DNA from 2 places in the Afipia felis ATCC 53690 genome. Region 2 is predicted to be linked to the other one. Evidence: riboswitches for the same ligand, from Rfam matches in the RefSeq annotation. Region 2 holds a riboswitch; the other holds the start of a gene.
The links. A riboswitch is a leader RNA that binds a small molecule or an ion and turns the genes downstream of it on or off. The one in region 2 is predicted to bind cobalamin.
Positions count from the first base shown of each region.

Region 1 (4,419 bases), 1.2 Mb from region 2:
GATGTGATCCCGAAACAGGAGTTTGCCATGTTGAAGATTATTTCAGCCGCCGTTGTCGCCGCTTCGGTGATGGTTGCGCCGGCGATGGCCGCGACCGTCATCAAGACGCAAAAGCCGATGACGCATTCGCACGTTCTGAAGCCGTCGGTGGCCAATGCCAACGCCCATATGGTGAAGAAGCATCATCGCCACCATGTGCGTCCGCATCACCATGCCAAAAAGCATGTGATCGTGAAGCATCGTCATTAACGATGCATGACAGCGGCGCAGTTTCCCCCGGCTGCGTTCGCTGAGCAGAAAGCCGGTTCGTGGATTCCCCTTCCACGGACCGGCTTTGTTTTTGTCAATTCGTCACAAAACGCAGGCCGCCATATACGCCGATGCCTGTCTTTTGGTAGCCCAGCGGGTTTTGGTAATGGCGGTCGAACAGGTTGTCGACGCGTCCAAACACTGACCAGTTTTGATCGACCTTGTAGTTCGCAGCGAGGTTGACGAGTTGATATCCGGGCGCGCGTATGGACCCGCCAGATAACGGATCGGTATCGAGCCAGGAACTGATCCATAGCGCGGTCGCCGTCAGCGTCAGACTGTCGGTCGCAGCCCATTGGGCTTGGGCGCTCCATTTATGTTCGGGTCTGCGCTTCAGCTCCGTGTGAAGTGTGTCGTCTGTCGCTATCGTATGAGTATAGTCGCCCCGAAGGGTCAGGCGCTCAGTTAGCGTAACCGATGCAAACGCCTCCAAACCATGAGTCGTTGCGAATGCGACATTCTCGTACATGTAGACGAAGGGGTTTGCGGTCGGAACGCTCTCAATCAGATTGTTGAAGTTGTTATGATACCAGGTCGCGCCGAATTTGACCCGTTTATTGAAAAGGGCTTGCTCGAACCCGTAATCGTATCCCTTGCTTTCTTCCGGCTTCAAATTGAGGTTGGCGCTGAAGGGACCATAAAGCTGGTCGATTGAAGGTGCATGAAAGCCCGTGCCGTAACTGGCCTTAAGTTTGGTGTCGGTTTCAGGAAACAGAATCGCCGGTGCGATACGGAATGTGTCGTGGCCTCCAAAGTGATCGTTCTGATCGTGGCGCACATTGGACACGATGAAAAACCGATCGAAAAAATTGGATTGTAGTTCGGCATAGCTGCCGAGATTTTGAATTGTGCCAGAAGCTGGTGCAACGCCATACAGGGCATAGTCGACGCTGCCCTTTTCGGTTTCGTGTTCCACGCCCGTGACAAGTGTTTGTCCCTGCAGGAGAGTGAGATCGGATCTCCAGTAGACCTTTGTGCGGTCTCCATGGAAGAAGCTGTTCGGAGTCGACCCGTACCCAAGGGTGACGTAATAAGGATCGGACGTCTTGCGGTCGGTATCGGTGTAGGTCACGCCGAAATGGTTGTTGAAACGACCGTCGAGTAGTTTGAATACACCGTCGAGCAAACCGCTGAACTGGCGGTTGCCGGACCGGGACTGGACCGGGTTGGCGTATGGATAGTTATCATTATCGGTGTAACGCAGATGCGCGTCCGTATAGCGCGCAACGGCATTGAGCGAAAACATCTCGGAAAAGTCGTGGCTGACTTTGCCGTGGAATGTCAGGTTGTCATAGAAATCGTTATTGCGTTTCTGGCCCGGCGGCAGAAGTTCAGCCGGTGTGACTGGCGTGGATTCGACGCGCATATGCGATCCGCTGAACGCGTAACTGGTGTCGCTCGTGCTTCCGCTCACCGACGTCGCCTGATTGAACGTCCCGAAAGATCCACCTTCAACCAGCGTGGACCATTGCGGTGCGCCTTTTCCGGTTTTGGTCGTGATCGAGATCACGCCACCCAATGCATCTGATCCATACAATCCACCTTGAGGTCCGCGAAGAACTTCGAGTTGTTCGATCCCGAAAGTCGTCAACGGACCAAAATCGAATTGGCGGCTGGGATTCGACGGATCGCTCACGTCGATGCCGTCGATGAGTACTTTGGTGTGATTTGAATTTGCGCCGCGGATGAAAACGGATGTCAGTTCGCCTGGAGCGTTAGGGGCAACGTTAAGGCCCGGAACGGTCAGCAGCAGGTCGGGGACAGTTCGTCTTTGTGTATTCTCGATCTCCTGCCCGGTGATCACGGTGATCGAACTTGCAATCTGGCTGACCGGAGTAGGGATCGTGGTCGGCGATGTCACCAGATGACCCGGCGGATTTGCGGGAGCGGTGGTCGGTGCTTCGGCGGTGCGCGGCTGCGGCTTCGCATCGACGCGCTTGTTGCGCTTCGGCAGATGGTGATTCGGCTTTTTGGCGGCAGGGCTCACCTGAATCGCGGGCAGCGGCGGCTCGGCCTGCTGTGCCTGCGCGGATGGAATGAAAGCTGCGCTTGCCAGCAGCGCCGCAAGCAGAGCAGGCGAGATACGCTTGCGGGAAGATAATTGATGCGATGTCACGTTCGGCCCCCACCGAAATATTTCAGGCGGAGAACGATCGGCTTCCAGACACATGATGCGAAAGTGGTTTTTCACATCGGGACTGGAGAAGGCCGCAGCATTTCTCCGCAACGGTTGTTGTCGTGTCACCGCTGCGGAAGCCGCTCCTTCGCACGCCCCGCGCGACGGATGGATGACCGGGACAGGCAGGTCTCCTGGCTCGCGGATCGTCGCTGCTGTCCGCCTTCCCAAGCCGGCATTGCGCCGAACGCTCAGTGGCATGATGGACAGCGGCTCACCGCTGACAGTTGCGGGGGCAGCTTCGGAATTGCCGCGCCGGACGAGGTGTGCGAAACATCTCCTCAGCGCGACGGCACCGAATTCCCTATTATGCCAGCTTGCGCCGGCACCTGTACCGTGCCCGCAATCAAGCGGTGTGGTGGTGTCATGTCAACGCCACAGTGTCCGAGAATCCCCGCGCGATGGACTTCCCCGATATGCGTTGCAAATGGGAGACAGCGGTTCGCCGCGCGTCTCGTCTTGCCGTGCCGCTCGTGACCGCGGCCGTGATACTGGGCGGCTGCGCGTTCGGCAGCGCCGAGTATGATGGCGTCGCCTATACCGCCGACCGTGGCGTCAGCGACCAGCCGTTTCCGAAGAATTATCGTGCCGAGCTGCTCGCGTTTCTGCACACTTATCTCAACGATCCGACCGGCGTGCGAAGCGCGGGGATTGCCGAGCCCTTCCAGCGCGAGGTCGGCGGGCGGCAGCGCTACGTCACCTGCGTGCGCTACAGCGCCAAGGAGATCGACGGCACTTACACCCCGATGAAGGATCGCGCGGTGGTCTATATCGATGGCCGCCTCGACCGGCTGATCGAGAAACCGGATGAGATCTGCGCGGGCGCGAACTATGCGCCGTTTCCCGAGTTGGAGAAGCTCACGCGGTGAGGCCTTCGATGCAATTCCGGACGACGATACGGCTTGCGGCTTGTCTGGTGCTGTGTCTCGGCATCGCTGCCGTGCAGGGCATCGTCACGCGTCCGGAAATCGCCGGCTGGTATAGCGGCCTGGCGAAGCCGCCATGGACGCCGCCGGCGTCTCTTTTTCCGATCGTCTGGACCGCGCTCTACATCATGATGGCGGTGGCGCTGTGGCGGCTGTGGGAACGGGCCGCGCCGTCGCCCGCGCGCAACTGGGCGATCGTGCTGTTTCTTGTTCAACTCGCGCTCAATGCAGCATGGTCGCCGCTGTTTTTCGGTGCGCATGCGACACGGTTGGCGCTGATCGACATCATGATTCTGCTTGTTGCGATCGCACTGACGATGGTGGCAAGTGCGCGTGCGGATCGCGTCGCGGCATGGCTGCTTGGGCCATATCTCGCATGGGTCGCCTATGCGGCGACGCTCAATGGCGGCATCGTCTGGATGAATTGAGGGCGGAGGCCTTCAACGGGCGGCACGGAGAATCGGCAGACGGACTCTGAACCGGGTTTTTCGCAAGACATCCGCGAAAAAACAAAGCGCGGGACTCTTCTCCCGAATCTCCCTCAAATCCCGGCATCGATTGGGGCGATTCTCGTCCCTTCAGACTGCCGAGCGAACAGCCATGACGGATCGTGTTCTCACTCTCGCTTTGACCTTTGCAGTGGTCACCAACACGCTGTGTCTGTGGTCATATATGTAACGGATTGGCCAGCGGCGGGTTGCCTCAATTGAGGTAACCCTGATTCGCGGCTTCGATGCGGGTCGAGATATCGACGTAGTGCTTCAATTGGGAGTTTTCCGTCTCCAGGTGCTCGTTAGCGATCAGCAGGGCGCGCACCGCGCTGCGCAGATTGCCGTCACAGCTCGCGATCGTCTCGTCGATCAGCGCGTCGTAGTGATCTGCCGAAAATTTTGAGAACGCCATCCGGTTACTCCATGTCTACTCGATGAGCTGTCGATAACCCCCAAGTCGGACGCCTATGAGGCGGTTCGGCACATCCTTACCTTTTGCCCGCAATTCACAGCATGC
Region 1 covers NZ_KB375270.1:244,909-249,327, forward strand. Annotated here, with positions in the region: gene HMPREF9697_RS01255 (His-rich protein BRANT) at 28-249, shown strand; gene HMPREF9697_RS01260 (TonB-dependent receptor plug domain-containing protein) at 344-2,296, opposite strand; cobalamin riboswitch at 2,593-2,833, opposite strand; gene HMPREF9697_RS01265 (hypothetical protein) at 2,902-3,354, shown strand; gene HMPREF9697_RS01270 (TspO/MBR family protein) at 3,363-3,839, shown strand; gene HMPREF9697_RS01275 (hypothetical protein) at 4,114-4,314, opposite strand.
Region 1: it holds a riboswitch for cobalamin, as region 2 does, so the genes downstream of both, HMPREF9697_RS01260 (TonB-dependent receptor plug domain-containing protein) here and metE (5-methyltetrahydropteroyltriglutamate--homocysteine S-methyltransferase) in region 2, are expected to answer to the same signal.

Region 2 (4,419 bases):
CGGCCGCCGTGTGTCCCTCTACCGCAAGAAACGCCTTGGTCATCGCGATCGAAATCTTCGACGGGTCAAAGCGAGACACCGTGCCGTTGCGTCGTATGATCTGCATGGCCGGTTCGCTCGGCGACGAAGCCAGCGAATCGAGACTCAATTGGATGAGCGGCACTTTTTCAGTTTTGGCAGTTTGCAGGTTCAGCGACATCGACAGGCCCCGTGATGCGGATTGCGGAAGGCGGGGAGTCGAGGCGCTTGAGCGCTCGGCAAAATGCCGATTGCTGGCGGCCGCCGGACACCCCGTCCGTGGACGATTTTTCGGTGTCGCGGCAGGTCTCCTGGCTTGCAGGTCGTTGCGGCTTCTTTGTCTTCCCGGCCAAGGCCAGTGACGTAATGGCGAAGCAGCTCGCTGCTGACAGTTGCGGGGGCAGCGCCGGATTTCCGCATCGGGTGCGGTTCACCGGCTTCCCTCTTAGCCACTAGATTTTGAGCCTAGTGGAACCGTGACATCTATATGTGGTGATCTTTGGCCGAAAGAGTCAAGGAATGATTAAAACGGTCCCCGTTATCCCCGGAGCCAGGCCGAGGCTTGGTAAAAACCTCAAGCCTTTCAGCGCTGACCACAGTGCGGCGATTCTGGTTCCGGGGCCAAGGACATTCGGCGGAATAGGATTGTTCCGATCGAATCCCCGAATCGACCGCGCTTTACGGATAGAGAGGCTCTCATTAGATAGAGCCATCACCGACAAAGCCTTTGCAGGCGAGCCACGCGATGAATGATTTTGTTCGACCGATCCTCAATCCACCGGGTGGGCAGAAGAAAGTTCTGCTGCATTCGTGCTGCGCGCCGTGCTCGGGCGAGGTGATGGAGGCGATGCTGGCCTCCGGCGTCGACTACACCATCTTCTTCTACAACCCGAACATCCATCCCGAGCGCGAATATCTGCTGCGCAAGGATGAGAACGTGCGCTTCGCCGAAAAGCACGGCGTCGGATTCATCGATGCCGATTACGACAAGGATAATTGGTTCGCGCGCGCCAAGGGCATGGAATGGGAGCCGGAGCGCGGCGCCCGCTGCACCATGTGCTTCGACATGCGCTTCGAGCGCACCGCGCTCTATGCGCACGAGCACGGCTTCCCCGTCATCACCAGTTCGCTCGGCATCTCGCGCTGGAAGAACATGGCGCAGATCAATGATTGCGGAAAGCGCGCGGCCTCGAAGTACGACGGCATCGAGTATTGGGATTACAACTGGCGCAAGGGCGGCGGTTCGGCGCGCATGATCGACATCAGCAAGCGCGAAGAATTCTACCAACAGGAATATTGCGGCTGCGTGTATTCGCTGCGCGATAGCAATGCCCACCGCCGGGCCTGCGGGCGAGAGCCGATCGAGCTCGGGGTGAAGTTCTATGGGCAGGATTCCACCGAGGGCGAGCGATAATCCCACCCCTCGCGCGTTGACTGATTTTTTCCCAACGTCATATTTCGACCTGTCGTGGTCTTCGTCATCATCTTGAAGACGAAGCTAAGAGGGAAGCCGGTGAAGCGCATAAAGCGCTAATTCCGGCGCTGCCCCCGCAACTGTGAGCGGCGAGCCTGCATCCAATCGTGTCACTGAAGCGTTCCTGCTTTGGGAAGACGGGTGTGGGCCGCGACCCGCAAGCCAGGAGACCTGCCGCGACGAGATGTTTCCACGGGCGGGGTGTCCGGTGGGCGTAGTCCTGAGGTGCTCGCGCGCTTCGGTTGGCGTGCGCGCACTTCATCCCCGCCGTTTCTCGTATTTCGGGGTTTCGAAGCCATGTCGAATTCGTCTGTCACTCTCGCTGTCGCCACGCTTGGTACGCCGCGCATCGGTCCGCGCCGCGAACTGAAAACCGCACTGGAAAGCTTCTGGGCGGGCAAGATCGATGAGAAAGCCTTGCTCGCAACTGCGGCCGAGTTGCGAGCTGCGAACTGGGCACGCCAGAAGGCGCGCGGGGTTAGCGTCATCCCGTCCAACGATTTCTCGTTGTACGATCATGTGCTCGACACCAGTGCGATGGTCGGTGCCATTCCGGAAATCTACGGCTGGAAGGGCGGCAACGTATCGCTCGCGACCTATTTTGCGATGGCGCGCGGCGCGGAAGGCAGCGCCGAGACCTGTGCGCACGGCCATGTGCATCACACCGGTCACGGCGTGCCCGCGCAGGAGATGACCAAGTGGTTCGACACCAACTATCACTACATGGTGCCTGAATTCAGCAAGGGGCAGATCTTCGCGCTGTCGTCCACCAAGCCGATCGACGAGTACAAGGAAGCCAAGGCGCTCGGCCATCAGACACGGCCGGTGCTGCTTGGCCCGGTCACGTTCCTCAAGCTCGGCAAGAGCAAGGATGCATCCCTCAATCCGCTGTCGCTGCTGGATGGACTGCTGCCGGTTTACATCGAGGTACTGAAGCGCCTCGCGGCCGAGGGCGCGGAGTGGGTGCAGATCGACGAACCATGCCTGGTGCTCGATCTCGACACGGCCGCGCGCGATGCGCTGGGGAATGCCTATGCCACGATCGCTCGCGAGGTGCCCGACATCAAGGTGATGCTCAACACCTATTTCGGTGCGCTCGGCGATAATTTCGACACCGCCATGGCACTGCCGGTCGCCGGTCTACATCTCGATCTGATCCGCGCGCCGGAACAGCTTGAGGCTGCGATCAAGAAGGCAAAGTCTGATCTGGTGTTCTCGCTCGGCGTCATCGACGGCCGCAACATCTGGCGTGCCAACCTGCCAGCGATCCTCGATCGCATCGAGCCGGTTGTCGCCGCGCGCGGCAACGATAAGGTCGAGATCTCGCCTTCGTGCTCGCTGCTGCATGTGCCGATCGATCTCGACGTGGAGACCGGGCTTGATGCCGACGTCCGAAGCTGGCTCGCCTTCTCGCTACAGAAGATGAGCGAACTGTCCGCGCTGGGCAAGGCGCTCGCATCCGGCCGCGCCAGTGTCGTCGCCGAACTCGAAGCGTCCGCTGCCGCAGCGGCCGCCCGCAAGACCTCGCCTAAGGTCAACAACAAGGTCGTCGCCGAGCGCCTCAAGGCGGTCACATCCGACATGGCGAAGCGCAAGAGCGCATTCGCGGCGCGGGCGAAAGCGCAGCGTGAGAAGTTCAAGCTGCCTGCCTTCCCGACCACGACTATCGGTTCGTTCCCGCAGACCAGCGAAGTTCGCAAGGCGCGCGCCGCCCACACCAAGGGTGCGCTGTCGGACACGGACTACAACAAGTTCCTGCGCGAAGAGACAGAGCGCACTGTCCGCTGGCAGGAAGAAGTCGGTCTCGACGTGCTGGTGCATGGCGAGTTCGAGCGCAACGACATGGTACAGTATTTCGGCGAGCAGCTTTCGGGCTTCGTCTTCACCAAGAACGGCTGGGTGCAAAGTTACGGTTCGCGCTGCGTGCGTCCGCCGATCCTGTTCGGGGATGTCTCGCGTCCCAAGCCGATGACGGTGGAGTGGTGGTCCTACGCGCAGTCGCTGACCGAGCGGCCAATGAAGGGCATGCTGACCGGCCCGGTCACCATCCTGAACTGGTCGTTCGTGCGCGACGATATTCCGCGCAGCGAATCCTGCCGCCAGATCGCGCTGGCGATTCGTGACGAGGTGGTCGACCTCGAGAAGGCTGGTGCGACGATGATCCAGATCGACGAGGCGGCGCTGCGCGAAGGCCTTCCATTGCGCCGCTCTGAATGGAAAACCTATCTCGACTGGGCGGTGGGCAGCTTCCGTCTCTGCGCCTCCGGCGTGAAGGACGAGACGCAGATCCACACGCACATGTGCTATTCGGAGTTCAACGACATCATCGATGCGATCGGCGCGATGGATGCCGACGTGATTTCGATCGAGACATCGCGCTCCAAGATGGAATTGCTCGACGCTTTCAAGAGCTACAAATATCCCAACGAAATCGGTCCGGGCGTCTACGACATTCATTCGCCACGCGTGCCTGAGATCAGTGAGATGACGGAGCTCCTGAAGCTCGCGCGCAATCGTCTTGCGGATGAGCAGCTCTGGATCAATCCCGATTGTGGGCTGAAGACCCGCAAATGGGATGAGGTGCGGCCTGCACTCGTGAACATGGTTGCGGCCGCGCGCGAGTTGAGGGCGCAGGCCTGATACGAAACAGGCTTAATAAAAAAACCGGCGTCATCTGACGGATGGCGCCGGTTGTCTATCTTGATGTCAGCGAAGCGCGGTGGTGGTCTGCGTCTGCGGCGTGGAAGCCGTTGTCTCGGACGTGTTGGGATCGGCGACGAGAAGTCGCGCGAGCAGCAATCCTGCAATCAGGGTCCAGAACGCGACGGTGCCGAGGCGCACCACCGGGGAATAGCGGCGGTTTGCGACGGCGCCATGCTCGCTCCACACCGGATGCTTGGCCGGATCGGCAGATAAATGTTGCGGCA
Region 2 covers NZ_KB375270.1:1,437,249-1,441,667, reverse strand. Annotated here, with positions in the region: gene HMPREF9697_RS06815 (ribonucleoside-diphosphate reductase subunit alpha) at 1-199, opposite strand, end outside; cobalamin riboswitch at 303-512, opposite strand; gene HMPREF9697_RS06805 (epoxyqueuosine reductase QueH) at 764-1,432, shown strand; cobalamin riboswitch at 1,471-1,685, shown strand; gene metE (5-methyltetrahydropteroyltriglutamate--homocysteine S-methyltransferase) at 1,790-4,132, shown strand; gene HMPREF9697_RS06795 (hypothetical protein) at 4,199-4,419, opposite strand, start outside.